Regions from separate parts of the Pseudoalteromonas sp. AWM4_233 genome, predicted to be linked through region 2. Evidence: predicted binding sites of a transcription regulator. Region 2 holds the regulator's gene; each other region holds the start of a gene.
The links. Region 2 encodes sigma-54, which starts transcription at its own class of promoters, with help from an activator protein. Its sites were predicted from a motif close to GTTGGCACGNNNNTNGNNT; they were not measured.

Region 1 (7,630 bases), 220 kb from region 2:
TCGGTTAATTCTTCTCGTTGTTGTGTGTCTTGATCAAGTGCATCTGCACCAGCATTAAATACCAAGGTAACCATGGCTTCAGCTTGCATATAAGCATGATTCGCATCGCAAGGGGTTTCAGCTTCTAAATAATGCGCAAGCTCTAAAATAAAATGCTGAATTTCACGAGCGACTGCAGCACGAAATGCTTTTGATGTGCCTGAGCGCTCTCTTAACAACAATCTAAATTGGTTACTCGACGTATCGATGAACTCCATAAAAGTCAGCACAGAAGTATTGATCACACTGCCGCCACTCGCTATACGACGCCGTGCTTGGCGCATCAGTTGACGCAGTGTTAAACCCGCTTCATCAACCATGGTTAAACCGAGTTCATTCATGTCTTTAAAGTGTCGGTAAAACGAAGTTGGTGCAATACCCGCTTCTCTTGCCACTTCTCTTAAACTCAAATTAGAAAAACTATGCTCCGCACTGAGCTGGTTAAATGCAGCTACAATCAAGGCTTGTCGGGTTTTTTGTTTTTGTTGTGCACGAACACCTGACATATTTTCTCCCTAGAGTTTATCGATAACTTGTGCAGTCTAATACTTGACGTGATGAGAATGAAATACTATTTTAGCGTACAAGTGTACGCTGAGATTTTTTAAGATGAAAAAACCCCCTCTCATTTGGACAAATGTTTTATTTTTTGCCCTGTCATTTTTGGCAGCCATTACCCTAGTGCCGTGGTATGGATTCACCCATGGCTTTGAAACCAGCACTTGGATCGCTTTTGTTGCCTGTATGTTTTATGCCGGTTTATCAATCACCGCCGGTTACCACCGTTTATGGGCGCACAAAACATACGAAGCTCACCCAGCAGTGCAATGGGTATTTGCACTAGGTGGCGCATTCGCACTGCAAAATAGCGCATTACATTGGAGTAGCGACCACCGTGTTCACCATGGTCAAGTTGATGACCCTATCAAAGACCCTTATGCCGCAACCAATGGCTTTTGGTATAGCCACATTGGTTGGATGTTGCGTGACTACCAAGGTAAAAACTATGGCGACTACAGCAATGCGAGAGACTTACAACGCAACCCTATCGTGATGTTTCAACACCGTCATTACATGAAACTTGTGTTACTAACGAATGTGGGTATTCCATTATTACTAGGTGCACTGTTTGGTGACATTATTGGTATGTTATTATTGGCAGGTGTATTAAGACTGGTATTAAGTCAGCACTTTACTTTCTTTATCAACTCACTGGCGCATATTTGGGGCTCTCGCCCATATACTGAAAAAAATACCGCCCGTGATAATGGCTTTTTAGCGTTGTTCACCTATGGTGAGGGCTATCACAATTTCCACCATATTTTTGCCAGTGACTATCGCAATGGTATTCGTTGGTACCACTACGACCCAACAAAATGGATGATCCGTGCATTTGCGGCAGTCGGCCTTGCCAGCAAACTCAAACGCACACCAGTCGAGCGTATCGAAAAAGCCAAAGCTGAAACCTTGTTACTTAAGACTAAAGTTAAGCTGGCAAAATTGCCTTTAGCCCAAGATCAGCTTACATTGTTACAACAAGAATATGATTTGCTTCTAAAAAAGTTACAAACCTTTTGTGCGGCACAAAAGCAGTTATTAGAAGCAAAAGCTGATTCCATGCGTGAACAATATGATATGTCGGCCATCGCTAAGCAATATAAAGAGCTAGAAGCGGCTTGGCAGGCTCAAAAACAGGCATGGTTAGCACTTAATGCAAGGCTATTATCGAACGCCTAAAATGATTTGTTCGGTGATAGCCAACTCGCAAGTTGAGGAGGGGCTGTGGCCAAACAAAAAGCAGAATCAAATACAGACAAACCGGCGTCATTTATGTATGACGCCATTATTATAGGTTCAGGCCCTGGCGGTGAAGGTGCCGCCATGAACCTATCTAAAAGCCACAAACGTGTTGCCGTTATCGAGCGCCATAAAGCGGTTGGTGGGGGTTGCGTTCATTGGGGCACGATTCCTTCAAAAGCACTCAGACACTCTGTTAGTCGCTTAATTGAATACAAACAAAACCCACTTTTCAGCCTCACTGAAAAGCCACAGCGTTTAACCTTTGGCGATATTCTTAGCCATGCCAGTAATGTGATCTCTAAGCAATCAAATCTGCGCAGCAGCTTTTATGACAGAAACCGCATTGAGTTATTTCAAGGTGATGCCAGTTTTATTGACCGTTACTCAATTAAGGTGACTCATACAGATGGCTCTTATGAAGTGATCACGGCACCGATTATTGTGATTGCCACAGGCTCACGTCCATATCGTCCACCTGGTGTCGATTTCTCTCATCCTAGAATATATGACAGTGACACCATTTTAAGTCTAGAGCATGACCCTCAGCGCGTTTTAATCTATGGTGCCGGTGTTATTGGATGTGAGTATGCCTCTATCTTTAAAGGGCTTGGTGCTAAAGTTGATTTGATCAATACCCGCGATAGATTACTGGCGTTTATGGACGCGGAGATTTCTGATGCGCTAAGTTACCACTTCTGGAATAGCGGCATTGTTATTCGTCACAATGAAGAATTTGCTAAAGTTGAACCACATGAGCATGGTGTCGTACTGCATCTGCAATCAGGAAAACGCGTACGTGCCGACTGCATTTTATTTGCCAATGGCAGAACCGGTAATACGGATAAGCTTAATCTTGCCGCTGTAGGCCTAAAAGCCGATGGCCGTGGACAATTAAAAGTTAACGATAGCTACCAAACCGAAATCGATAACATTTATGCCGTTGGTGACGTGATTGGTTATCCAAGTTTAGCCAGTGCCGCATTTGACCAGGGCCGTATCGCAGCTAAAGCCATTGTTTCAGGCGATTGTAGCGAGAAGCTGATCAATGACATTCCTGCAGGTATTTATACCATTCCTGAAATGAGTTCAGTGGGCAAAACAGAGCAAGAGCTAACAGCAGCTAAAATCCCTTACGAGGTCGGGAGAGCCCAGTTTAAGCACCTTGCGCGTGCGCAGATAACAGGCACACAAGTGGGTAGCTTGAAGCTGTTATTCCACTCAGAAACTAAAGAGATTTTAGGTGTTCACTGCTTCGGTGAGCGTGCCTCAGAAATCGTTCACATCGGCCAAGCAATTATGGAACAAAAGGGCCCGGGTAATAACATCGAATACTTTGTTAATACCACCTTTAACTATCCAACCATGGCAGAAGCCTATCGTGTAGCAGCGTTAAATGGCTTAAACCGCTTGAGTGACTAAGTAACTCACACATAAAAATGCAAAAACCCGATAAACTGAGTTTATCGGGTTTTTTATTCACTCAAGTTTTGGCTTATGCCATCAATTGACTTAAAGGCTCCATACCCCACAAGAAAGTTAATACCGCAGCGAACAGAGCAAAGATGATATAAGCTATCCAACCAGCCTTCATTTTTGGCTGTTGCAAGCTTGATTCTACGGTTCCTGTTAAAAGCGTTTTGATGAGGTTTTTACCTTTAAAACGATAGGCAATGATAGCCAAGATATGTAATGCAATTGCGGCAATTATATAATCGATATTACTGTGGTGTATTGACCCTGCTAACTCAACAAGATCATAACTGACATACTGTACCAAAGGGCCATCCACAAGAATATCATCTGTGGTAAATAACCCTGTGACGAGTTGTAGAAGGATCAAAACAAAAAACAGCACAACCATCAGACTGCCTGCGGCATTGTGGCCAACTCTGTCTTCTTTGCCTTTTAATGCATTAACAACCTTTGTAGGATGATTAATCAACTTGCTTAGCCTAGCTGTTTCACTACCAATTACACCCCAAATTAATCGGGCTAACATCAATGCTAACAACACGTAACCTGTAACAAAGTGCAACTCTAACCAGCCTTCTTCTCCACTGATATAGAGCACACCTAACGCAATGACCAACAACCAGTGAAAGCCACGAATAAAGCCATCCCAAACCTTAACTTTGCCCATATTAATCTCAAACTATTTTATGCCATGCGCACCATTATGACGTACTGCAAGAGCGTGTCTAGATAGTTGAGATTTAACGCAGAGTTACTTCTAGCCCTGACTTTGACTTAAGCGAAGAAACTTAGCTAAAAACAGCCCGCTTTGTTTAATCAATATCTCCAAACTCATCATCACCTAAGCATTCGCGTAAGCGTTTTTGTTCAAAATAATCTTCTAACCTTTTTCGAGCACGGCGCTTTTGAATGCTAGAAGACTCTGTATTTAAATCATCTAACTCCGCTCCAAACTCATCATCAATAGGCGCATCTTCAGAAAAGGAATTACGCATGGTGACAACCTCATGACTATAAGCACAATACTGAATTAATAATTAGCTCGATTTTTTAGGTTTGCAAACTTTACGATGCGACTTAGCATGGAGACAACAATGTTAAAAATCGTAATAATTGGTTAAATAAACCACTTTTATTTTTAATTTAGCTATAAGTACACTTACAAAAAGAAAATAAAAAAACGTAACAATATGAATTTAAATAACTTTAATTTTTGGCATTCATCTTGATAAGTAATCATCGAGTCTATCAACAGGAATGATAATTATGAAAAAGTTTATGCTAGCAACAACGCTAATTTTAAGTACTTCAGCAATCGCACATGAAGATCATGGTATTCAAATTAGCAGCGACCAGTGCCAAGTCGATTTCCAGAATGATGTTCGCATCACGCCAAATCAACTACAGATCACTGCAGAGAATAATAAACAACTAACGATTGACAGCTATGGTGAGCTTTATGTTGATGGACAAGCAATCACACTAACCCATGAACAAAAAGACGCCTTAGCGAATTATGCGGACTCACTCAGAGTACAACTACCACAAGTGGCAAATATCGCTCTTGACGGCGTAAAGCTTGCTGGTGTTGCATTGGATGAAGTAGCGCAAGCGTTCAACCTACAAGGACTAGAGTCTCTTAACGGTCTGATGGATGAACTACACGTTGAGATCAGTGATACCTTCTATCAACAAGGTGCATTTGTCATGGGCGAAAAGACCTTTCATGAGTTCGGTGAAAATTTTGATAATCACTTTGAAACTCACATAGAAGAGGCCGTCGAGTCAGCCATGATGGAATCAATCGGCAGTATCTTAATGATGGTCGGCTCTGAAATGGTCAGCTCAGGCGGCGACATGGAAAGCTTTGAATCGCGCATGGAAAACATGGGCAAACAAATTGAAGAAAAAGTACAGTTACAAGCAAAGCAAATTGAAGAACAAGCAAATGGCTTATGCGATAAATTTGAAGGTATTGCACATGCAGAAACTAATTTAGTTGCACAGATCCCAGCAATGAATGGCTATCAGCTTTTCAACTTTAAATCTAAATAAGCATTATTAGATTACAGTATTAATTATCTCCCTTTATGAGCTGACTAATGTCAGCTCTCTTTTATAACCTCATCTTAAGTGCGCCTCGACAGACTTTAACGACTGCGGGTGTCTCTCCTATCATTTCGCCATCAGCTTCAACTAACAGATCAGGATCAGAGATTTCATACTCCATCAACTCACTGACCTCAAGATGAGATGACTTTTCATGCTGATGTACTAGCATCAGTAAAAAGCTCCAAAGTCTACTCAGTAAAGACTCAGCCCTAAAATGCAACATTAATAGCTTACCATTATCAATCCTAGCACTCGGCGCCACTTTTAGGCCTGCAGCAAAAAACTGACCATTTGCAAATACACGCATCAAAGAAGGGTCATGCGATGAAGTGTGTTTAAAGCTAAACAAATGCTTAATGCCTGCAAAAATATAGCTCAGCTTATGACGGGTTTGAAACGTATTAATATCTTTTACAACTGCAGCATTAAACCCTATACCAGCAACATTAATGAAAAACCGCTGATTGACTTTACCCAAATCTAATAACCTATAAGATTCAGAAAAGACCAAGGCTCGCCATTGCTGTGTAGAATACCCGAACTGCCTTACAAAATCGTTACCCGTGCCAGCTGGCAGCACAGCAAGCGAAACAGGTGAATTCGCCAATGCATTCGCGGCCAAATGCAATGTCCCATCACCACCAACTGCAACAACCGTTTCTACTTCTGCTAGCTTTTTCTTGATAGCGGTGACATCTGTCTCAAAACACCCTGATGTAAAAAACCATTGATTTTTGAGCCCTCTTTTTACACATTCTTCTTCTAACCATTTAACCTGCGCTTCTATAAAAGGCGAATCACTTGGTTTTACAACAACGAGCATAAAATTAATTAACCTAGCTTATTAAATAATTATTCACAAAGAACCGAGAAAGCCCTTAAACCATGAAAAATAGATAAGAATAACTATTCAAGAACAATAATATAAAACACAATCCATTAGAAAAACTTATCCGAAAACAGCAATTTTTATTGTTTTTAAATTAACCAAATCGAATGCAAAATACACTCAATCAAGCATTACTCACTTACATAACTTAGGAGCTCATCATGATCCAGACAGCTGCGGCGTGCAGCAACACGCAACCTCGCTTAAAGAAATCAACGATTAAAAAGCCAAGCTTTAGCTGGCAGTCTCTTTTTGCAGTCTGCGCGCAAAAACTGTCAACAGCTCATATGGCTCAATATAAGTAACCGTTTAAAGCGCTTATCTTTTTGATTTCACTATACACAATTTAACCGATGTGGCCATTTAAGCTAAAAAAAAGAATTTTTTCTTTAATTTTAGGTTAATTTTTAGGCAAACAAATCAAAAGCTATTTACAGCGGCATAATCGCTGAGTATTATCTTTGCCCATGGAGAGATGGCTGAGTGGTTGAAAGCACCGGTCTTGAAAACCGGCATACGTTAATAGCGTATCTAGGGTTCAAATCCCTATCTCTCCGCCACATTTAAAGTTTGCGCCGGAGAGGTGGCCGAGTGGCTGAAGGCGCTCCCCTGCTAAGGGAGTATAGGGTTTGTAGCCCTATCGAGGGTTCGAATCCCTCCTTCTCCGCCATTAACTTGTATTAAAACCGCTTAACAGCGGTTTTTTTATGCCTGAATTTTAGTCACATTAAATCCATAAACGATTGATATTCCTTCTTTGTTCAATAAGCTATTTTAACGTGAGTAAAGCGACTAAACAGAAAGTGCTTTATTAATGTATTAAGTCACTGTTCTACATAACAGGTTCATTTTCAATATGCTTGAATAAATTTTCAATAAGATGCAAACTGATTGAAAAAAGAGCGAAACACGTTATGCAAAAAGCCATTGTCTTCACAGCTGTTTTATTCGTTTTATCAGCCTGTGGTCAAACTGATGAAACGAATAATACCGAACAGGCAAAGCCACAGAGCGCTGAAAAGGTGAGCTCTACAACGGAAGATAAGCCTGCGTCTGCACCTAAAGTGACCGAGCTTTCAAACGTAGATAAAACTGAGCTAGGTTTAGAAAAGGTATCTCAAGAAACTTTAAACTCCCTTAGAGCTGATATAAGCGCAATAGAGAAAAACAATGAGTGTGATTCCAATGCACAATGTAAGGTGATAGCAGCTGGCAACCGAGCTTGCGGTGGTCCTAGCCACTATATGCTTTACTCAACTAAAACTACAACTGGTGAGACAGCCAAAACTGTTGCAGATAAACTGACAAAGTACGAGA
Region 2 (7,630 bases):
CCACGCAACAAAACTTGGTGCAACAGCAGCAGAAGCCGCAATGTCGAGCACTTCAGGCTTGTCTGTGAGTACGCGGATGGGTGAGGTTGAGACCATTGAGTTTAACCAAGATGGTGGTCTTGGGATCAGTGTATATGTGGGCAATCATAAAGGTTCTGCATCAACCGCTGACCTGAGCCCTAAGGCGCTTCGCTCTGTGGTTGAAAAAGCCATTGATATTGCGAAGTTTACTTCGGATGACCCATGTAATGGTGTCGCTGATAAAGCGCTGCTTGAGATGTCTCCGCCAGATTTAGACTTATATCACCCTTGGGAAGTAACGCCAGAGCAGGGTGTTGAGCTGTGTATTGAAGCTGAAAAAGCGGCATTAGAGTTTGATGAGCGTATTGTTAACTCAGATGGTGCGAGCTTCTCTAGTCATGAAGGCTTACGAGTTTATGGTAATACTCATGGTTTTTTAGCGGGCTTCCCGAGAACACGTCATAGCTTAAGCACTATGGTGATTGGTCAAGATGGCGAGCAAATGCAGCGCGATCATGCTTATACTCTCAGTCGTGATCAATCTGGTTTAAAATCGGCACAATCGGTCGGCCTTGAAGCCGCTGAGTCAACCATTGCTCGTTTGAACAGTAGAAAAATTGCCACCATGAAGACGCCTGTGGTGTTTCGAGCGGATATTGCGAATAGCTTGTTTGGGCATTTGGTTTCAGCAATCGGTGGTGGTGCGTTATATCGTAAGTCGAGCTTCTTGTTAGACTCTTTGGGTAAGCAAATTTTTAGTGACAAAGTAAATGTGTCAGAGCGCCCTCATTTATTGAAAGGATTAGCGTCTAGCCCATTTGATAGTGAAGGGGTAAAAACGCTGGATCGTGAAATCATTCATGGTGGCGAGTTGCAAACTTACTTACTCGCGAGTTATGCGGCAAGAAAAATGGGTATGACAGCCACAGGCCATGCTGGCGGTATCCATAATTGGTTAGTGCAGCAGACGCACGATGACCTAAAGGCTGTTCTTAAGGAAATGGGCACAGGGTTGTTAGTGACAGAATTAATGGGCCAAGGTGTGAATACAGTAACAGGAGATTACTCTCGAGGCGCAGCTGGTTTTTGGGTTGAGCAGGGCGAGATCCAATATCCGGTGAGCGAAATCACCATTGCTGGCAATCTAAAAGACATGTTCATGAATGTGCAGGCCATTGGTGGAGATATTGAAGCGCGTGGTAGTGTACAAACAGGGTCGATATTAATTGAGTCAATGCAGGTCGCAGGGGAATAGGCCTTAATTAAAGTAAAAGCCCGCGATATTGAGCGGGCTTTTTTGTGTTTGGAGGGGTCTAAACTAAGAACCAGGTCGCTGTGCCTAAGAAGGCAAAGATACCCACAATATCTGTGACTGTGGTAAGAACCACACTGCCCGCAAGGGCTGGATCTATGTTCATACGCTTTAAGATGATGGGGATACTGGCACCGGCTATACCGGCTGCAAGTAAGTTCATGAACATAGCAAAGGCGATCACGCCACCGAGTACGAAATCCCACTGCCATATGGCGACAACACCTGCGATTAACAGAGACCAAAGCACACCATTTAGTGCCCCGATGGCGAGCTCTTTACCAAGCAAGAACTTCTGGTTGGTGTTGTTGATATGGCCAAGGGCAATACCACGAATAACTAAAGTTAGGGTTTGGCTACCAGCCACCCCACCCATACTAGGTACAATGCCATTAAGTACCGCTAAAATAGGGAGTATATCTAGTGTACTTTCGAAAAAGCTGGCGACAAAGGCGGCAAGCAAAGCCGTTAAAAGGTTAATGCCAAGCCAGATAGAGCGGCGCTGGCTACTTTTCAAAACCGGTGCGAAGGTATCTTCTTCATCATCTAGACCCGCCATGCTTAACAAGCTGTGTTCAGCGTCTTCACGAATAACGTCTACGATGTCATCAATGGTGATTCGACCAAGCAGTTGTAAGTTATCATCAACAACCGCTGCTGAAATCCAGTTATGACGTTCGAAGAGTTGCGCCACGTCACTTTCATCCATTGAAACGGGAATAGTTTCTTTCTCATCATCCATGAGTTCTGCAACCACTTTATCGGGTGAGTTCGTTAAAAGGGTTGCGACAGGCAGCGCCCCGATAAACTGGTTTTCTTTATCGACGACATATAAATCGTCGGTGCCATCGGGTAACTCGCCTCGTAGGCGTAAATAACGCAGTACCACGTCGAGCGTCACATCAGGTCTAATGGTGACCGTATCTGTGCTCATTAATGCACCCGCAGAGCGCTCTTGATAAGAAAGCGCTTGGGTTGCCCTTGCCCTATCTTGTGCGTCCATTGCGCCGACAACGTCTTGATAGACGTCATCAGGTAAGCTTCTTAGTACTTCACCTAAGTCATCGTCATCCATATCCTCAGTTGCGGCTGCAATGAGCTCTGGATCCATTTGGTTGATAATACCAATACGAACGTCTTCAGATAGCTCTTCGAGTACATCACCTTGAATATCAGGGTCAACTAATTGCCATAGCTGTGTACGCACTTTGTGCGGGGAAGATTCAAGTAGTAATGCGGTGTCGCAGGGGGGAGTTTCAGCCAGAATACGCCTAACCTGAACAAACTGACCATTGTTTATTGCGTGCGTTACTTGTTGTAATTGTTGCAACGTATAGTCTTGTTCTAAGGCTTCTGGCATAGGCAATCCATTTATTAGGTGGTGTGCACCGAGAATAAAGGTTTAGGCAGTTACTGTGGGCGCCTAAAAGAGTGCCTTAAGTTTAACGTAATTTTTGCAGAGTTACCAAGTGCTTGGTTACTCATCTTCATGAAATTTTTGTGCAATTAACTCGCCAATGGCTGTGAGTGCAGGCTGGGCATCTGGACCTTCACAGCACACTCGAAGCTGCTTACCATGACTGCTTTCAAGCATGAGCAAAGCGAGTACACTATCACCAGGAGCTTCTTTGTCATCTTGGTAAAGGGTGATCTGCGCATCAAACTGTTGGGCTAATTGTGCAAGTACTGTGGCTGCGCGTGCATGCAGACCACACTTGTTTTGGATTAGAAAAGTATCTTCTGCCTTAACCATACTTTAGTCTACGTCTTGTTCGCGGTGACGTATTTGCACATTGTTATGAGTTTTAGCAAAGCTTTCACCAATGGTTTGTGCTAGGTAAACAGAGCGGTGTTGTCCGCCAGTACAACCAATTGCAATGGTTAAATAGCTGCGATTATTGCGCTCTAGATGAGGTAACCAAGTCTGGACAAAGGTTTGGATCTGCCACGTGAACTTTTGCACTATGCTGTGGCTTGCCAGATAATCTTTAACTGGTTGATCTAAACCTGTCAGTGGTTTTAGTTCAGGCTCCCAATGCGGGTTTGGTAAAAAGCGCGCATCAAATACATAATCGGCTTGTTTAGGGATCCCATGTTTAAAACCAAAAGATAAGAAAGTAATGATAAGTTGCTTATCTTTTTTGCCAAGGATCTGCTCTCGAATGGTTTCAGCTAGCTGGTGTACACTTAAATCTGTCGTATCGAGCAGCACATCTGCGCGTGTGATTAACACATCGAGTAATTTCTTTTCTTCTTTAATTGCTAAATCAAGCGGCAGGTTATTTAAAGAAAGCGGATGCAATCGGCGTGTTTCTGAAAAGCGTTTGATCAGTGCTTGGTCATCACTATCTAAATAGAACAGCGTGGGATTTGCAAAGCCTGGTAAGTATTCAAGAATATCATTAAATTCTTGTTGCTCTTTTGGCAGGTTACGAACATCGATACTGACGGCTATTTTGTCATAGTTATCAGAAACACTTCTAACCAAAGAAGGAAGGAGATTAACTGGAATGTTATCAACACAATAATAACCTAGGTCTTCCAATACCCTTAAGGCAACGGATTTGCCCGACCCTGAGCGACCACTAATGATGATCAGTTCCATGGATTCCTCTCTGTTAATTAATCTTGAAGTGCAATAAGTTGATAGAGTGCCTCATCGTCTTTTGCGTGACGAAGTTGCTTGCAAAACTCTTTGTTGTTTAGTTTATCAGCAATTGCAGCTAAGGTCTTTAGATGTTCTGCATTATTACCTTCAGGTACAAGCATTGCCAAGAGAATATCGACTGGTCGGTTATCTATTGCGTCAAAATCAATACCGTTTTGATTAGTCACTAAAATGGCAAAAATAGTATCAATGCCTGTAAGGCGGCCATGAGGAATAGCAATACCTTTGCCTATGCCTGTGCTGCCTAGTTTTTCCCGCGTTAGGAATGCATCTAATATTTCGTGGGCGTTATGCTCTGGAAGGTGTTGGCTCGCTAATTCACTGATGTACTCTAGCGCACGTTTTTTGCTATTAAAAAGGACCGCAGCTTTACTGCAGTCCTTGTTGATAATCGAGCTAAGTTTCATGGTTAGTGTCGAGTTAATTTCTCTTTGTGTTTGATAACTTGGCGATCGAGTTTATCAACGAGTTTATCAATGGCTGCGTACATATCAGAGTGTTCATCTGAAGCGAAAATTTCACCGCCATTTAAATGAACGGTAGCTTCGGCTTTTTGTACCAGCTTCTCAACATCTAAGATCACGTGAACGTTATTAATGTGATCAAAATGCCTTTCTAGCTTTGCAAACTTCGTGTTTACATAGTCTCTTAATGAATCTGTAATTTCTACGTGACGACCAGTTAAATTTAGTTGCATAAGCATTTTCCTTCTCTTGGTTTACGTCTTAAATCAAGCTCTTACGCTGATTTGACGGTGGAATAGAGAGTGACTCGCGGTATTTCGCAATTGTACGACGTGCCACTTTGATTCCCTGTTCTGCCAATATATCTGCAATTTTGCTGTCGCTCAATGGCTTAGCTGTATTTTCTGCAGCAATTAGCTTTTTGATCAATGCTCTAATCGCAGTCGATGAGCATTCACCTCCGTTTTCAGTGCTTACGTGACTTGAGAAGAAGTACTTCAACTCAAAAATGCCACGGGGTGTATGCATGTACTTCTGAGTGGTGACACGAGAAATGGTAGACTCGTGCATCTCGACCATCTCAGCAACATCATTCAAAACCATAGGCTTCATTGCCTCAGGTCCATGTTCAAAGAATGCCTGTTGTTGTTGCACAATGCAATTGGTAACTTTCATTAAAGTGTCATTACGGCTTTCTAAGCTCTTAATAAACCATTTTGCTTCTTGTAGGTGAGAGCGAATGAATTGGCTGTCAGTGCTTGATTTTACTGAGCGTGACATTGCCGCATAATGATCATTAACCCTAATTTTAGGCATACATTCAGGGTTTAGCTCAACAACCCAGCGGCCTTTTACTTTTTTCACCGACACATCAGGAATAACATACTCAGATTCTTCACGAATAATGCTGGCGGCAGGTTTAGGATTAAGGCTGTGAATGAGTGTCATCACTTCTTTTAACTCAGGCTCTTTGAGCTTGGTCTTTTTCATGATAGTGCGGTAATCACGGCTGGCCAGCAAATCAATATGCTCGCTTAACACCATTTTTGTTTCAGCTATGAAAGGCGTGTCTGCATCAAACTGATTGAGTTGAATACATAAGCATTCTTGTAATGAGCGAGCGGCAATACCTACAGGGTCAAAGAGTTGAATACGCTTTAATACAGCTTCTACTTCATCGAGTTCAATTAACTCTTCGTCATTGCCTTCATTAATACTTTCTAGGAGTTCTTCGGTACTAACAGTAAGTAAGCCTGCATCATCAACGGCTTCAACAATGGCAACGGCAATGGCTTTATCGGTTGGGCTGAATGGCGTGAGTTCTAATTGCCACATTAAATATTCGTGTAATGTTTCAGTGGTCTCACCCTGATAAACCGTTTCGTCTTCAGGCATAGGGCCGCTACTGGTGCTCGGTGCTGCACTCATGTACTCGTCCCATGTCACATCCATCGCGAGATCGTCACTGACAGTGTCTTTACTCAGTGCTGCATCGCTATCGAGTTCGTAATCGCTGGTCGGTTCATCACCGTGACCATCATCAGTAGAGTTAGAGAGTTGCTCGCTAGAGTCAGTGTCTTTGGTCGCTTTGTCTGAATCATTGCCATCAGTACTTGGCTCTAATTCCGACTCATCTACTTCGAGTAAAGGGTTGCTATCCAGCGCTTCTTGGATCTCTTGCTGTAGATCAAGTGTGCTCAATTGCAGCAAGCGAATTGCTTGTTGCAATTGTGGTGTCATGGTTAGTTGCTGCCCCATGCGCAGCTGTAGCGATTGCCTCATGTATTTCTAACAATCCTTTTTGTTATTTGGATTATGTCTTGCTTTAACTATAGACGGAATTGTTCACCTAGGTAGACGTCTCTTACGGTTTGATCAGCTAAAACTGACTCAGGCGTACCTGACGCGATTAATTCACCATGTGAAACAATATAAGCTTTCTCACAAACATCAAGGGTTTCTCTTACATTGTGATCTGTAATGAGGACACCAATGCCGCGGTTTTTTAAATGCTCAACAATTTTCTTTATATCTAACACCGAAATCGGATCAACGCCAGCAAAAGGCTCATCTAAAAGAATAAATTTAGGGTTTGCGGCTAAAGCGCGAGCAATTTCAACTCGGCGACGCTCACCACCTGATAAAGCCATGCCCTGACTGTCCCGAATATGTTGAATATTAAACTCATCCAGTAAGTCGTCTAAAGTTTGCTCTCTTTGTACTTTATTGAGGTCTTTACGGGTCTCTAAAATAGCCATTAAGTTTTGATAAACAGTCAACTTTCTGAAGATTGAAGACTCTTGAGGCAGATAACCAATGCCCATGCGTGCTCTACTGTGCATAGGTAGCAAAGTGATATCTTCATCATCTATGGTGACTTTGCCTTTATCGCTAGGCACAAGACCAACGATCATGTAAAAACTGGTGGTTTTACCTGCGCCATTAGGACCGAGAAGACCAACAATGCTTCCGGCTTCCACGCTTAGGCTGACATTTTTTACGACTTGGCGGCCTTTGTAGCTTTTTGCTAGGGCTGTGGCAGTTAACACACTCATGCTCATTGACCTTGTTCAGGGTTAGACTTTGATGCTTTTTTCTCTGGTATCAATACCGTGTGTACACGTTGCTGATTTTGTTCGTTTCGCTCAGCACTGATCAGTTGCTTCTCGATGTCATAAATAATCGCTTCAGCTTTTGTACTTTGACCTCCCAGGCTTATTTCAGCTTTGCCTTTGATGGTAAGTAGTCTATTGGCAACGTCATACCTAACTTCTTCTGCGCTGGCGCTTAATACTGTGCCATCCGGTTGCTTTTCGATAAAACGAGCTGGTTTGCCTGTTGCGACTAAAAGCTGCTTGTTTTCACCGAGCTCTTCACGCTGATGTACTTCTAATCTATCGGCATAAATTTCACGGTTGCCATGAATGATTTCAACATTTTCTTCAAAGATACCAATGTTTGTCTTTAATTGTGCTTGCTGCTTACCTGCTTTAATTGATACTTGTGACATAGGTGCTGTTTCAGCCAAAGCAAAGTTAGAAAAGCCGAGTAGTAGCAGTGAAAGAAGTAGTTTATTGGTCATAGTAAATGGTTCGCGTATGGTTAATGAGCTCAATAATTTCAGTATTGAGGTCGGCATTGAGGCCTTGCCCTTTTATATTTAAG
Region 3 (7,630 bases), 3.2 Mb from region 2:
TGAGAAAACACTCGCTAACTTAAGCTTTTGTCCACCAGATAAGTTACTTCAAGAGGATATCAGCGATGACATCATTCTTATTGACGAAGCCGCAGCTTTACCCGTGCCTACCCTCATCAAAATAGCGGATAAGTTTAAGCGCTGTGTATTTGCGTCGACTTTAGTGGGCTATGAAGGTAATGGTCGAGGTTATACGCTAAGATTCAAACGTTTTTTAGCAAAACAATACCCGACCTATCAGCAATTAACCCTCAGTGCACCGATCAGGTATGAGCAGTGTGATCCGTTAGAAAGCAGCATAAACAAACTATTCGCACTCGATGTGGAGTTTAAAGCACCAAAGCAACTTGAACAGTTCGAGTTTACTCATCTTACACCTGAAGATTTACTTCACGATGAACATCTACTCAGACAAGCATTTTCATTATTAGTGCTCGCTCATTACCAAACCAGTGTTAATGACTTAAGGCAATTGCTCGACCAGCCTGCTAACAAACTTTTTGCAATCAAACAGCAGAATTATTTGCTTGGCATTTGTCTGGTCAGCATTGAAGGCGGTTTAAATGCTGATAGTATCGCAATGATTGCGCAACAAAGCAGGCGACCCAAAGGACACTTGCTACCGCAACAACTTTACCACTTGCTACAACAAGATACATTTTTAAGTCATAAAGCCGCCAGAGTTGTCAGAATCGCTATCGCACCAGATTTTCAATGCCAAAAGCTGGGTCAGCAGTTATTGAATTACACTGAGCAGCAACTACAAGATGAGGTCGATTACTTTGGCAGTAGTTTTGGCTGCACTGCACAGTTATTAAAGTTCTGGCAAGAGAACGAGTATCAAATTGTAAAGTTAGGCTTTAAACAAGACAAAGCTAGCGGTGAGTATTCTGCAATTGTATTAAAGAATAATAAAAATCTATCTGAAGAACAGCATCAGTTGCGAGTACGCTTTTCTCAGCAATTTACTTATCAATTGCTGACGCAGTATCAAATGCTAGATGACACACTTGTCAGTCAGTTAATGAAACCAACATCTGGCAACTCACTCATCTCGGCTGAGTATAAACAGCAGTTAAAAATATTACTCGACCAACCTGCGCATATCGAACAAGGCTTAGCCTTGATTTGGAAAATAGTGTCACAGAATCCACAAATACTATACAACCTTTCGGCTATTTCCCATCGACTACTAATTAAGCTAATATTACAAGGTAATAAAAAAGACGTAGTTCAGAAAGAGTTATGCATTGACTCAAAAAAACAACTAAACCTATGTTTATCTAATCTAGTTGCAGAAATTTATGCCCAAATTTAAGCCCTCAATTTTGCTTACTTCTTGCCTACTGTGGGCAAACCAGCTTATGGCTTCTGGATCGCAACTCGACATTAAGCTAGGTATGTCGGTAGCATTAACTGGACCTGCCAGTGAAATAGGCAAACAACTTGCTTCGGGATCTAGAATTTACTTTGAGCAACTCAACAAGCAAGGTGGAATTCATGGCTCGCTTATCGAACTCGATGTGAGAGATGATGGCTATGAGCCAAACCATACCGTCAACAACACACGCTTTTTTATTTACGATAAAAAAGTACATGCATTATTTGGTTATATGGGTACCCCAACCACAACTGCCATAAAATCCATGCTAGAGCACACGCAAATACCTTTACTTATGCCCTATACGGGTGCTGCATTTTTAAGGGAAAGACCCGCATTCAAAGTGTTTAACTTAAGAGCCAGCTACCTTGATGAGGCAAAAGAACAAATCAGTTACTTAGTTGATGAATTAGGCCATTCAAAAATTGCATTGCTCATACAAGCTGACGAATTTGGTATTACATTACAAAAAAGTCTCACTGCGGCACTAAGAATGAGGGGGTTAGAACCTCAGGTTGTCGGCCGATTTCGTAGAAATACCAATGAAGTTGAGAAAGCACTCAAACTAATTGGCAACAGTGAAGCCACTGCCGTTGCTATGGTCGGCACTTATGAGCCCTTATCACACTTCATCCTGCTATCACAAAAGCAAAACAAGAAACTTGCATTCACCACTGTATCATTTGTCTCCAGCGAAGACCTATTAAGTAAGCTGACTCAACCAAGCAAATTAATGGTCACAGAAGTGGTGCCAAATCCAGTCTCTTGTGAGGGTAAAATTTGTGAGCAATTCAGAGCAACGTTAAGCACACATTCTTTACCTATTACGCACGCCATCTTTGAAGGGTACCTCAACGCATTAGTGTTTAGTCGTGCCGCAAAAATGTGTCCTTTACCATTTAATTCTAACTGTGTCCTCAATGCCTTAAGCAATGTGATCAACCAAGATGATGAATTACGTCATTTATTTAAGATCAAACCAAAGCAAAAGAAATTACCAATTTTCCGTTCATATCATTCGTAATTGATCTATCATTAGTCATACTTATAAGCATGATGAGGCAGACATGGATTTAATTAACTTTCGTGTTGGGCAAAAAACAATTTCTTTAAAGATCTTAGACATATTGCTGACCGAGCGCTATGAAGGAAACCTAACCTCATTGCCAAACGGCAACCCAAGCTTCTTGGGGGTCAAAGATTACATGGGCACCCCAACGCCTATTTTTGATCTTGGCTTAATCTTAAATAACCAATCTTCCTCTGAAGTGAATCAAGCACTCGTAAAACTTCTACATGATCGTGAACAAGATCATAAAGCTTGGTTAGTGGCACTTGAACACAGCATTCATGAAGGTGTCGCTTTCACCAAAGCACGAGATCCTCGACAATGTGAATTTGGTAAGTGGTTTTATAGTTTCAAAACTGATAATGAAGATTTAAAAGCTTTACTTGCACGCTTTGAAGAACCACATACAAAATTACACAATCTTTCAAGCACCTTATTAGATATGTGTGCCAAAGGCGAAAAAGAACAAGCAGTAAGAATGCTCGAGAAAGAGCGTACTACAACTTACCAAAAACTGATCCGATTATTTGAGTCAGCGAGAGATCAAATCACGCTCGATCATAAACCTATTATTGTTTTTACAACCTTAGATGGCCAAAAACCGCATATCGGCTTATTGGTAGATCAAGTTCAAGACAATATTCACTGTGATGAAAGTGAGATCAAACCACTTCATGAGATCACCAATATCGGTTTTGATATCGATCCGCAGACTAAGCAAATGATGAAAGGTTTAATTAAACGTGATGATACACATAGCGTATTAATCGATCCTAGTGCGATTTTTAGGCCAGAACATTTACACAGTTATGAACCTGAAGAAACCGAAAGCTATGGTTTGTTTTAATTAAAAGCCAAAAAGTAATTCTTCTAAATAGTTTGCTTTATTTAGCTACAAAAAAACCGCTCAGTTGAGCGGTTTTTTTACATCTCGTAAGAGGTTATTTCTTAGCTTCACGGCTCGCGCGCTTACGCTCGCTTTCAGTAAGTAGTTTCTTACGGATACGGATGCTTTCTGGTGTTACTTCTACTAGCTCATCATCATCAATGAACTCAAGTGCTTGCTCAAGTGTCATAACGATTGGTGGCACAAGGTTTTGTGCTTCGTCAGTACCAGATGCACGTACGTTAGTAAGCTGCTTACCTTTAAGCGCGTTTACAGTTAGGTCGTTATCACGCGCGTGAATACCGATGATCATACCTTCGTAAACTTCAACACCGTGACCGATGAATAGCTTACCACGGTCTTGTAGGTTGAATAGTGCGTTAGTTAGTGCTTTACCTGCCGCGTTTGCGATAAGTACACCGTTCTTACGTTGGCCAATGTTACCGCCTTTGTGTGGGCCGTAGTGATCGAATGTGTGGTACATAAGACCTGAACCAGATGTTAGTGTCATGAAGTCAGTTTGGAAACCGATTAGACCACGTGAAGGCATCATGAAGTCCATACGAATACGGCCTTTACCATCTGGTGCCATATCAGTCATTTCAGCTTTACGAAGACCAAGCTGTTCCATGATAGAACCTTGGTGCTCTTCTTCAACGTCAACAGTTACTGTTTCATATGGTTCTTCTAATTGACCATCTACTTCACGAAGAATTACTTCTGGACGAGATACTGCAAGCTCGTAGCCTTCACGACGCATGTTTTCGATTAGGATACCTAGGTGAAGTTCACCACGACCTGAAACACGGAAGCTATCTGGGTTGTCTGTCTCTTCAACACGTAGTGCTACGTTGTGAACAAGTTCAGCTTGAAGACGCTCAAGGATATTACGTGAAGTTACGAATTTACCTTCTTGACCAGAGAACGGAGACGTATTTACAGAGAACGTCATTGTTACTGTTGGCTCATCAACAGAAAGCGCTGGAAGTGCTTCAACTGCGTTTACATCACATACAGTATCAGAGATCTTAAGTTCACCTAGACCTGTGATTGCAATGATGTCGCCCGCTTGCGCTTCTTGTGCTTCGTGACGGTCAAGACCTAAGTAAGTCAGTACTTGGCCAACTTTACCGTTACGAGTAGAACCGTCAGCACCAACAATTGTTACTTGTTGGTTTACTTTAACAGTACCACGCTTGATACGACCAACACCGATTACACCGATGTATGAGTTGTAGTCTAGCTGTGAAATCTGCATTTGGAATGCGCCTGCAGGATCTGCATCGGGCTTTTCTACTTGCTCAACGATCGCTTCGAACATTGGTTGCATGTTGTCTGAAGGCTCGTCTAGGTCAAGCGTTGCCCAACCGTTAATTGCTGAAGCGTAGATAACTTGGAAATCAAGCTGCTCGTCAGTTGCACCTAGGTTATCGAATAAGTCGAATACTTGGTCCATTACCCAATCAGGGCGTGCACCTGGCTTGTCGATTTTGTTGATAACAACGATTGGCTTAAGACCAAGAGCGAATGCTTTTTGCGTTACGAAACGCGTTTGCGGCATTGGACCTTCTTGCGCATCAACTAGTAGTAATACTGAGTCAACCATTGAAAGAACACGTTCTACTTCACCACCGAAGTCAGCGTGTCCCGGAGTGTCTACGATGTTGATGTGGTAATCGTTCCACTCAATCGCGGTGTTTTTAGCTAGGATGGTAATACCACGCTCTTTTTCGATGTCGTTGGAATCCATCACGCGTTCTTCATTACCGCCACGTGTTTCTAACGTGCCCGATTGCTCTAGTAGCTTGTCTACTAGGGTCGTTTTACCGTGGTCAACGTGCGCGATAATCGCGATATTACGTAATTTTTCAATGCTCATGTTTATAACTCAGATAATTACTCGAAAGAGTGGGTTAATCCTATACACCAAATCGTGTAGCACAGCCCAAAATAGGCCGCTAGAATTTAAAAGGGGCGTATTATCCCCTAATAACGCCATAGATGAAAGTTTATGCAGCATTATTTTTTCAACTGACGTCATTATTCGACGAATAAAGGGTCAATTCAGTATAGAAGCTGAAATAAACCACGCCATAAAAGCGCCCGCTTTAATACAACAATCTCAACAAAATACCTTTTATAAATGTGATTTAAATGACAATACAGCCACCCTGCAGCTAATACAGCATGGAAATGAAATTAACGTGTGTATTTTTGCAACTAAAAACTGGGCAAAAAAGCATCATGCACTATACTGGAGCTGCACCACGAACGTGCATTAGCGGATCATGTTGGTGCACCACCAAGGTGCAACACAAATTAAAAAACACAAAAAACCTTTAAATTCATTTAGATAAAAAACTGGCACAATACCCGCTTATAGCTGCGCAGTAATAACGAAAGTTATAGCAAAATAACTAACCCAACGAGTTTTGGAGGACACACATGTCTCATACAGTTTTACAATTTATCAAGGAAAACGACGTTAAGTTTGTTGACCTACGTTTCACTGACACTAAAGGTAAAGAACAACACGTTTCTATTCCTCATCACCAAGCTGACGAAGATTTCTTTGAAGATGGTAAAATGTTTGATGGTTCTTCAATCGCTGGTTGGAAAGGCATCAACGAATCAGACATGGTGCTAATGCCAGATGCTGACTCAGCAAAATTAGACCCATTTGCTGAAGAAACAACACTCATCGTGCGTTGTGATGTTGTTGAGCCATCAACACTTCAAGGTTACGAGCGTGACCCACGTTCTGTTGCAAAGCGCGCAGAAGAGTACATGCGTTCGACTGGTATCGCAGACACTGTTTTATTCGGTCCAGAGCCTGAGTTCTTCCTATTTGACGATGTTAAGTACAAAACTGACATGTCTGGTTCTATGTACAAAATTGATGCTCAAGAAGCATGTTGGAACTCTGACAAAGATTACGAAGGCGGTAACACGGGTCACCGTCCAGGCGTAAAAGGCGGTTACTTCCCAGTAGCACCAGTTGATTCTTCACAAGATTGGCGTTCTGCAACGTGTTTAGTTCTAGAAGAGCTAGGCCAAGTTGTTGAAGCACACCACCACGAAGTAGCTACAGCGGGTCAAAACGAAATCGCAACTCGCTTCAATACAATGGTATTGAAAGCAGACGAAATTCAAGAAATGAAATACGTTATCCACAACATGGCGCACCTATATGGTAAAACGGCAACTTTCATGCCTAAGCCAATCGTAGGCGATAACGGTTCAGGCATGCATTGTCACCAATCACTAGGCAAAGATGGCCAGAACATCTTCGCTGGTGACAAGTACGGCGGTCTTTCTGAAGAAGCACTATACTACATCGGTGGTATCATCAAGCACGCTAAAGCAATCAACGCATTCGCTAACGCGTCTACTAACTCATACAAGCGTTTAGTACCAGGCTTCGAAGCACCAGTAATGCTTGCATACTCTGCACGTAACCGCTCTGCTTCAATCCGTATTCCAGTTGTTCCTTCTGAGAAAGCACGTCGTATCGAAGTACGTTTCCCAGATCCAACAGCAAACCCTTACCTAGCGTTCTCAGCAATGCTTATGGCTGGTCTTGACGGTATCAAGAACAAGATCCACCCTGGCGATGCAATGGACAAAGATTTATATGACCTACCTGCAGAAGAAGCGGCTGAAATCCCAACAGTTGCAGCTTCACTAGAAGAAGCGCTTTCAGCACTTGATGCTGACCGTGAATTCCTTATCCAAGGTGGCGTATTCACTGATGACTTAATTGATGCATATATCAAACTTAAGTCACAAGAAGTGGAAAAACTGAACATGACGACTCACCCAGTTGAGTTCGAAATGTATTACAGCGTTTAATTACCCAGTAATTATTCTCCGTATATTTAGTGCATGACAACTCACACTACATGTGACGAGTTTAAAATGCACTCAAGCGTGTAACTGACACGCGCCTAAATCATATGTGTTCTCAAGCCCGCGAAAGCGGGCTTTTTTATGGTAAAGCAGTTCATAAACAACTAAAGTATTTATTGCATTGTGTGATAAGAGTTAGGGCAAAAAAATGAAATGGACGGTAAAGGGGTTATGTATTTTAATGGCACTGATTGCGCTGCCAAGTGACGCTAAAATTTATCGTTGGAAAGATAAAAATGGCAATTGGGTCTACTCAGACACCCCCAGAAAAGGCGCGCAAGAAGTAAAGTTAAATAAGCCATTGGTCATGCCAAGTACCAATACCAATACCAATACCAATGTTCTGCAATCATCAAACACCCAAAAGCAAATCTCTTATCAAGCA
Region 4 (7,630 bases), 2.2 Mb from region 2:
GGGATCAGCGCACACGTAATACCAGGTTCTTTGTCATCACCTAATAAACCATCAGGGTCACGTAGTTTAAACGCTAGACCTAATACAGTCGCAACAGGGGCAAGCGTGATGTAACGCTTATTCCAAGTTAAACGAATACCTAGCGTTTCTTCGCCGTTCCATTCGCCTTTACAAACCACACCGAAATCAGGAATTGAAGAGGCGTCAGAACCTGCTTCAGGAGACGTTAATGCGAAACATGGAATTTCATCACCTTTGGCAAGGCGGGGTAGATAATGGTCTTTCTGCTCTTGCGTACCATAGTGCTGTAGTAGCTCACCCGGACCTAACGAGTTTGGTACACCAACGATTGAAGATAGAAGAGTCGATTTACTGGTTAGCTTTTGTAGCACACAAGATTGCGCATAAGCTGAAAATTCAAGACCGCCATATTGCTTCTTGATAATCATCGCGAAGAATTTGTTGTCTTTTAAATATTGCCAAACGTTTTCTGGTAGATCAGTTAATTCATGCGTTGCTTTCCAATCGTCAAGCATGGCACACACTTCTTCAACCGGACCGTCTAAGAAAGCTTGTTCTTCAGGCGTTAAACGTGGCTTAGGATATTGGTGAAGTTTACGCCAGTCTGGGTTGCCACAGAATAGATCTGCTTCCCACCAAGTAGTACCCGCATCGATTGCAGACTTCTCGGTTTCTGACATAGTTGGTGTGACCTTTTTAAATGCTTTGAAAAGCGGGCCACTGATGTACTGTTGACGAATATTGCTTAGTGATAAAGGCAATACGATGGCTAAGAAAATTAGCCAAGATAAAGCACCAAATGCACCCGCAATAGTACCGACTAGCAAGGTTGCCCCAGCTACCGCTACGCAGCTATGCCAGCTAGCTCTGTGATAGCTAGCGACACTGAGTAGCGCGATTAAAATTAATACAAAAATCAGAGTCATATTGTTTTCCTTGTTATGGTGGTCTGACCACTAAGCTTTAGACTAGCTCTAACTGCTAATGATTGCAAGTCATCTGATGAGTTTGAAATTTGCACGATTTAACAGTTTTGTCCAGTTATCTGGCCAATAAAAACTGTCTAATCAAAGTCACTGAGTCGCAATTTATTGATACCGCGGTTACAATGCGCTTTTGCAGTTACCACGGAAAAAATAGATGAAAATTTTGGCAGATCAAAATATGCCTTTAGTTGAGGAGTATTTTGCTGATTTAGGCAGTGTAATGCGATTTGATGGGCGCAATGCCAAGTCTGAACAAATCGAAGACGTTGATATCTTACTGACTCGCTCGGTAACAAAAGTTAACGCAGAGCTATTACAGTATGCTAAAAAACTAAAATTTGTGGGTACTGCAACAATAGGTATCGATCATATTGATACTGAATTACTTAACGACAAAGAAATAGCATTTAGTAGCGCACCTGGCTGTAATGCCATTGCTGTTGCAGAGTATGTGATAAGTGCACTTTATGCCTATGCCCAAGAAACATCAACAAGCTTGCAAGGTAAAACGTTAGGTATTGTCGGTGTGGGCAACATTGGTCAGTGTTTACGTGAAAAACTGCAAGGCAGTGGCATCAATTTGTTGTTGTGTGACCCAATTAAGTTTGAAAATGGTGAACTTGAAGAGCATATTGAGTTAGACGACCTATTAGCGCAATCTGACATAGTGTCATTTCACGTGCCATTAGTTAGAACAGGTAAGCATAAAACCCTGCATTTAATTGATGCAGCGCGTATTGCAAAATTAAAAGAAAATATGTTGGTGATCAATGCATGCCGTGGCGAAGTCATTAACAACCAAGCATTACTTGAAGCTTTGCAAGCTGGAAAGCAGTTAGAACTGGTGTTAGATGTATGGGAAAACGAACCAAATATCTTAACTGACTTATTACCTTTTGTACGTTATAGCAGTGTGCACATCGCAGGACACACCCTTGAAGGCAAAGCTCGTGGTACGCAAATGCTTTATCAAAAGGTATGCGAGTTATTAGGCATCCCAGCAGAGAAACAGTTAAGTGACTTTTTACCAAAACCTGTGATCACAGAAGTCACAGTACAAGATAATTTTACCCAAGGCGATTTAGGTCGACTTGTTCATCTGGTTTACGATCTTAGACGAGATGATGGCATTTTAAGAAAGTCACTGTCAGAGAAGGGTTTTGATCACCTTCGTAAGTCTTATCCAGTAAGACGAGAATTCAGCACAGTGACAGTAAAAAATAATGGTAGTCAGTTTGCGGAACAACTCGCAACACTTGGCTTTACAGTTTCAGAATAGGATGAGGTCAAATGTCTCAGAAATTTAATGTCGCCGTGCTTGGCGCAACAGGCCTTGTTGGTCGTCAAATCATTGAAACATTAGCAGAACGTAAGTTTCCAGTTGATCAGCTTTTCCCGCTTGCAAGCAGCAGAAGTGCGGGTGAAGAAATTGACTTTAACGGCGAAAAAGTGACGGTTTTAGATGTAGAAGAGTTTGACTTTTCGAACGCACATATTGGTTTATTCTCTGCAGGTGGCAGCGTATCTGAAAAATATGCACCCATCGCCGCAGAAGCGGGCTGTGTTGTGATCGACAATACCTCACATTTCAGATACGACTATGACGTTCCTCTGATTGTGCCTGAGGTAAATGCACATAACTTAGCAGACTTTAGAAATCGCAACATTATTGCTAACCCAAACTGTTCTACGATTCAAATGCTAGTGGCGCTTAAGCCAATTTACGATGCTTATGGGATTGACCGAATTAACGTATCTACATACCAAGCGGTTTCTGGTGCTGGTAAAGAAGCGGTCGATGAGCTGGCAAAGCAAACAGCTAACCTAATGAATGCACGTCCGATGGAAAACGACATTTTCCCTAAGCAAATTGCGTTTAACGTGATCCCGCAAATCGATGCTTTCCAAGAAAATGGCTATACCAAAGAAGAAATGAAAATGGTGTGGGAGACGCAAAAGATCTTAGGTGACAGCTCGGTAATGGTGAATCCAACAGCAGTACGTGTGCCAGTGTTCTTTGGTCATGCTGAAGCCATTCATTTAGAAACGCGTATGCCATATGACCTAGAGCAGGTTAAGCAGTTACTTAACGATGCCCCTGGTGTTGAACTCATTGAAGACGAAAACGATTACCCGACGCCAGTGTCAGACGCTAGCGGTAATGATACTGTGTATGTTGGTCGTTTACGCGCTGATATATCTCACCCTCATGGTTTAAACCTATGGGTGGTTTCAGATAACACTCGCAAGGGTGCAGCGACTAACAGCGTGCAAATAGCTGAAGAGTTAATAAATAACTACCTCTAATTCGCAATGGTAAAACCCCGCTTCGGCAGGGTTTTGCCGCTTTTTATAGCTGCCAGTTCAAAAACCAGCCAATATATTGACTATAAACAATATTCTTTGTTCACATCTTCTCATACTTTAGTACGCTCTAGGCACTATTTATCAAAGCTTTGCCATAGATATTCCAATGTAACTGGTTTATAGTTTGCAGTTGGAATAGAGCTTGCAAAAGCCACCATTAGCAATATTTTAATGTTTAGCACGATGTTGGACATGATATCTAAAGGATCAACATGCGCGGTTTAGTGTTTATTTGTTTCTTTGCATTTGCATTGATAACCATACCAGCCTACACACAAGACGGTACCATTTTAAAGGGCCCTAAGAATGCCGATTATGGTCAAATGGGTCGCTCTATTGGCCCAATAAAGCCCTCGGACACTTTGTGGCGAATTGCGCAAAAAATTAGGCCTGATGACGGCTCTGTTACTGTTTATCAGGTAATGAGTGCTCTTTACCGTAAAAACCCCAATGCTTTTTTAGATCAAAACCTAAATCACATGCGCGATGGCGCGTACCTTAAAATACCGACCATTGCAGAAATGCGTCGTGAAAACCCAGCCATAGCAAAGCAGCGCTCCGATCAAGACGATGACTTGTGGGAGCTAAAAAAGAGCGGCATGCTCGACAACCAAACCATTGAAGAAGCACAAAAAAAAGTTACTCAAGCGCGAAAAATCGATGTTGATAATGCACAACAGCAACTCACTTCGCAGCTTAAGTCATTACAAATGGAGCAAGATGCTAAGTTACAAGAGCTACAATCACAATTTAAGAACTCGGTTCGCAGTGTCGAAGAAATACTAGAAGAAAACAACAAGCTAAAAGGCCAGCTAACAAACATTTCTGAAGAGCTGCAAAATGTTCGCAATCAACTTGGGCAAGATTCTGAAATTCAGCAACAGCTTCAGTCTGTCATCGAACTTCAAAACGCCTTGATAGAGCGTCAAAGAGCACAGCAACAAGAAGAACAAAGTGCTGATTTACTTTCAAACCCCGTGATGATTGGGGTGCTTGCAACTTTACCTGCCTTATTAGTCATTGGTGGTTTAGTGATGTTCTTACGTAAACGTAAGAATGCTAATAGCACAGATGATGAAGATGATTTCCTACCCCAGGCAGCAGGTGCCGCCGCAGCCGCGGGAGTCGCAGGTGCAGCTGCGGCTGATCCACTAGATTTAGATGTACCGCCGTTAGATAGTAACGTACCAGTTGAAGATAGCGTGCAGCTAGACGATGACATCTTGCCTGAAGACGACGACATGATGTTTGATTCTTTGGAAGATGATAGCTTTGAAGCAGGTAATGACACGCTTGATCAAGACGAGCTAGATAGCTTGTTAGGGGACGATGTAGCTTTCGATGATGGCTCTGAAGGTGATGATTTAGACGACTTCTTACAGCAAAACTTCGATGCAGACGACTCGCTCGATGATATGGTTGACTTAGATGGCGGTAGTTCAAGCAGCGACGATATTTTAAGTTCTGATGACCTTGATGATCTATTTAATGAAACCGACGACTCATCTGATGATGAATTAGACGTGAGTGATGATGCTTTGGCAGCGTTAAGTGAAGAACTAGCCACTGAACAGCAAGAAGATGTCGATATAGATTCAATTTTAGATGAGGCTGCGACAGAAGAGCCAGAAAATACTGAAGATAACTTTGATCTAGATGATATTGACAGCTTAATTGATGAGGTTGCAGACCAGCCCCCAAAGGATGAAAGTTCTGAAGGAGCAGATGAAGACTTTGATCTGCATGATATCGACAATTTACTAGATGAAGTTGCGCAAACTGATGAGCCTGCTGTTGAGATCAACGATGAAGAAGATTTTGATATTGATAATATCGATGATCTTTTAGACGAAGTCGGTGGTGCAGTAGAAGAAAGTTCAGATTCAGAACATGGTGATTCACAATTAGTAGATGCCGATGATGTTGACAGTTTGCTTGATGATGTTACTTCAGATGATCTTGATATCGATGACATAGACGCGCTACTAGATGAAACTCAAGGTGAAGATGAACCTGATATAGCGCAAACTGAAGAAGCTGATGTTGATTTAGATGACATTGATTCTTTAATAGATGAGTCAAATCAAAATAAGTTATCGAGTAATGAAGATCCGCTAGAAGCAGATGACTTGGATCTAGACATTTATGACCTAGTCGATGATCCAGACTTTGAAGAAGCCCAAGAAGTAAGTGTACTAGAGGCGACTGAAGAAGTTGAAAGCGTAGAAGACGACATCGAACTCGATGATCTAGATGACCTCCTTGAAGATGTTCAAGATACATCTACACCTGAAACAACAGAGGAAGTTGTAACTTCAGAAGATGACATCGCGCTTGATGATTTAGGTGACCTCCTCGAAGATGATTTATTAACAGAACCGGCATCAACAGATGAAAGCGAGCTTGATGCAGCGCTAGACGAATTAATCGACGAGCCTGACTTTGAAGAAGAATTAAGTGAAGAAACCGTTGATGAAGTTCCAGAGACAGCATCACCTGAAACAACAGAGGAAGTTGAAAGCGCAGAAGACGACATCGCACTCGATGATTTAGATGACCTCCTTGAAGATGATGTATTAACAGAACCAGCATCAACAGATGAAAGCGAGCTTGATGCAGCGCTAGACGAATTAATCGACGAGCCTGACTTTGAAGAAGGATTAATTGAAGAAACCGTTGATGAAGTTCCAGAGACAGCATCACCTGAAACAACAGAGGAAGTTGAAAGCGCAGAAGACGACATCGCACTCGATGATTTAGATGACCTCCTTGAAGATGATGTATTAACAGAATCGGCACCAACAGATGAAAGCGAGCTTGATGCTGTCATTGATGACTTAGTCGACGAGCCAGACTTTGAAGAAGAGTTAAGTGAAGAAATCTTTGAAGAAACCCAAGAAGTAAGTGAGCTAGAACCGACTGAAGAAGTTGAAAGCGCAGAAGACGACATCGCACTCGATGATTTAGATGACCTCCTTGAAGATGATGTATTAACAGAACTTGCACCAACAGATGAAAGCGAGCTTGATGCTGTCATTGATGACTTAGTCGACGAGCCAGACTTTGAAGAAGAGTTAAGTGAAGAAATCTTTGAAGAAACCCAAGAAGTAAGTGAGCTAGAACCGACTGAAGAAGTTGAAAGCGCAGAAGACGACATCGCACTCGATGATTTAGATGACCTCCTTGAAGATGATGTATTAACAGAACTTGCACCAACAGATGAAAGCGAGCTTGATGCTGTCATTGATGACTTAGTCGACGAGCCAGACTTTGAAGAAGAATTAAGTGAAGAAACCCAAGAAGTAAGTGAACTAGAACCGACTGAAGAAGTTGAAAGCGTAGAAGATGACATCGCAATCGATGAGTTGGATGGCCTTCTTGAAGATGATTTGTTAACAGAACCTGCATCAACAGATGAAAACGAGTTTGATGCAGTGCTAGACGAATTAATCGACGAGCCAGACTTTGAAGAAGAGTTAAGTGAAGAAAACCAAATCGAAGAATCTGCAACTTCTGAAAATGAAATATTAGAGCCTAAATCTATTGAGCAGAGTATTGTTGATGAGCTAAATGCGATGAATCAACATACTTCAACTGATGTTGATGAAGACATACCGACGGAACCAGAAGCTCAAACACCACAAGCTCCTTTGAAAAGCGTTGATGAAATGCTGGAGGAGCTAGAGTCTGAAGCTGAGTGGCAAAATAATGCTGAGTATGACGGAGAAGTGGAGCTTGGTGATGATCCGCTGTCAGATGATATTGATTTATCATCTGAAGAAGAGTTGCCAGAAATTGATACGGTTACACCAAGTGCTGAATTAGAAAGTTATCCAGAATTAGATTTAGATGAAGAACTGGATGAGGATGTTCTAAATATCAGTGAAACTGAGCAGGAATTATCGCAAGCATTAGAAGCAGGTGTAACATCAAATAGCACACTTGACGATGATTTACTCACAGATGATGAACTTTCTTTTGATGATTTGTTAGAAGATGATAATGAGCAAGAAGTTGAAGACTTTCCTGAGTTTGACGAAGATGATGCGCTAGAAGCTGCAACAGAAGAACAAGCTCAAGAAATTCAAGATACACCAGCTCAAGAAGAAGCAATTCAGGAAGAAGTTGAGTTGCCTTCTGAGGATGAGTTACCTGCTGACAGCATCGAAGATGTGCTTGAAAATGAAGACTTCCCGGAGTTTGACGAAGACGCCGCGCTAGAAGCTGCAACAGAAGAGCAAGCTCTAGAAATTCAA

Region 1: the regulator sigma-54 is predicted to act here: its motif matches at 4,525-4,543, upstream of ACXAC4_RS00060 (YggN family protein).
Region 3: the regulator sigma-54 is predicted to act here: its motif matches at 5,697-5,715, upstream of glnA (glutamate--ammonia ligase).
Region 4: the regulator sigma-54 is predicted to act here: its motif matches at 3,504-3,522, upstream of ACXAC4_RS10615 (FimV/HubP family polar landmark protein).

Annotation. Positions count from the first base shown of each region.
Region 1 is NZ_JBSWSZ010000001.1:6,908-14,537, reverse strand. Features, by position in the region: gene fabR (HTH-type transcriptional repressor FabR) at 1-545, opposite strand, end outside; gene ACXAC4_RS00080 (acyl-CoA desaturase) at 649-1,776, shown strand; gene sthA (Si-specific NAD(P)(+) transhydrogenase) at 1,870-3,258, shown strand; gene ACXAC4_RS00070 (cytochrome b/b6 domain-containing protein) at 3,332-3,979, opposite strand; gene ACXAC4_RS00065 (PA3496 family putative envelope integrity protein) at 4,125-4,307, opposite strand; gene ACXAC4_RS00060 (YggN family protein) at 4,579-5,367, shown strand; gene ACXAC4_RS00055 (diacylglycerol/lipid kinase family protein) at 5,429-6,247, opposite strand; gene ACXAC4_RS00050 (hypothetical protein) at 6,475-6,618, shown strand; tRNA gene ACXAC4_RS00045 (tRNA-Ser) at 6,783-6,873, shown strand; tRNA gene ACXAC4_RS00040 (tRNA-Ser) at 6,891-6,983, shown strand; gene ACXAC4_RS00035 (hypothetical protein) at 7,228-7,630, shown strand, end outside.
Region 2 is NZ_JBSWSZ010000001.1:225,352-232,981, forward strand. Features, by position in the region: gene pmbA (metalloprotease PmbA) at 1-1,276, shown strand, start outside; gene mgtE (magnesium transporter) at 1,335-2,693, opposite strand; gene ACXAC4_RS01080 (HPr family phosphocarrier protein) at 2,811-3,086, opposite strand; gene rapZ (RNase adapter RapZ) at 3,090-3,938, opposite strand; gene ptsN (PTS IIA-like nitrogen regulatory protein PtsN) at 3,956-4,408, opposite strand; gene hpf (ribosome hibernation promoting factor) at 4,411-4,698, opposite strand; gene ACXAC4_RS01100 (RNA polymerase factor sigma-54) at 4,727-6,247, opposite strand; gene lptB (LPS export ABC transporter ATP-binding protein) at 6,295-7,020, opposite strand; gene lptA (lipopolysaccharide transport periplasmic protein LptA) at 7,023-7,547, opposite strand; gene lptC (LPS export ABC transporter periplasmic protein LptC) at 7,537-7,630, opposite strand, start outside.
Region 3 is NZ_JBSWSZ010000001.1:3,438,997-3,446,626, forward strand. Features, by position in the region: gene ACXAC4_RS15645 (tRNA(Met) cytidine acetyltransferase TmcA domain-containing protein) at 1-1,318, shown strand, start outside; gene ACXAC4_RS15650 (ABC transporter substrate-binding protein) at 1,365-2,405, shown strand; gene ACXAC4_RS15655 (CZB domain-containing protein) at 2,449-3,297, shown strand; gene typA (translational GTPase TypA) at 3,392-5,215, opposite strand; gene glnA (glutamate--ammonia ligase) at 5,782-7,188, shown strand; gene ACXAC4_RS15670 (DUF4124 domain-containing protein) at 7,394-7,630, shown strand, end outside.
Region 4 is NZ_JBSWSZ010000001.1:2,377,323-2,384,952, reverse strand. Features, by position in the region: gene fadE (acyl-CoA dehydrogenase FadE) at 1-947, opposite strand, end outside; gene ACXAC4_RS10625 (4-phosphoerythronate dehydrogenase) at 1,162-2,286, shown strand; gene ACXAC4_RS10620 (aspartate-semialdehyde dehydrogenase) at 2,298-3,314, shown strand; gene ACXAC4_RS10615 (FimV/HubP family polar landmark protein) at 3,587-7,630, shown strand, end outside.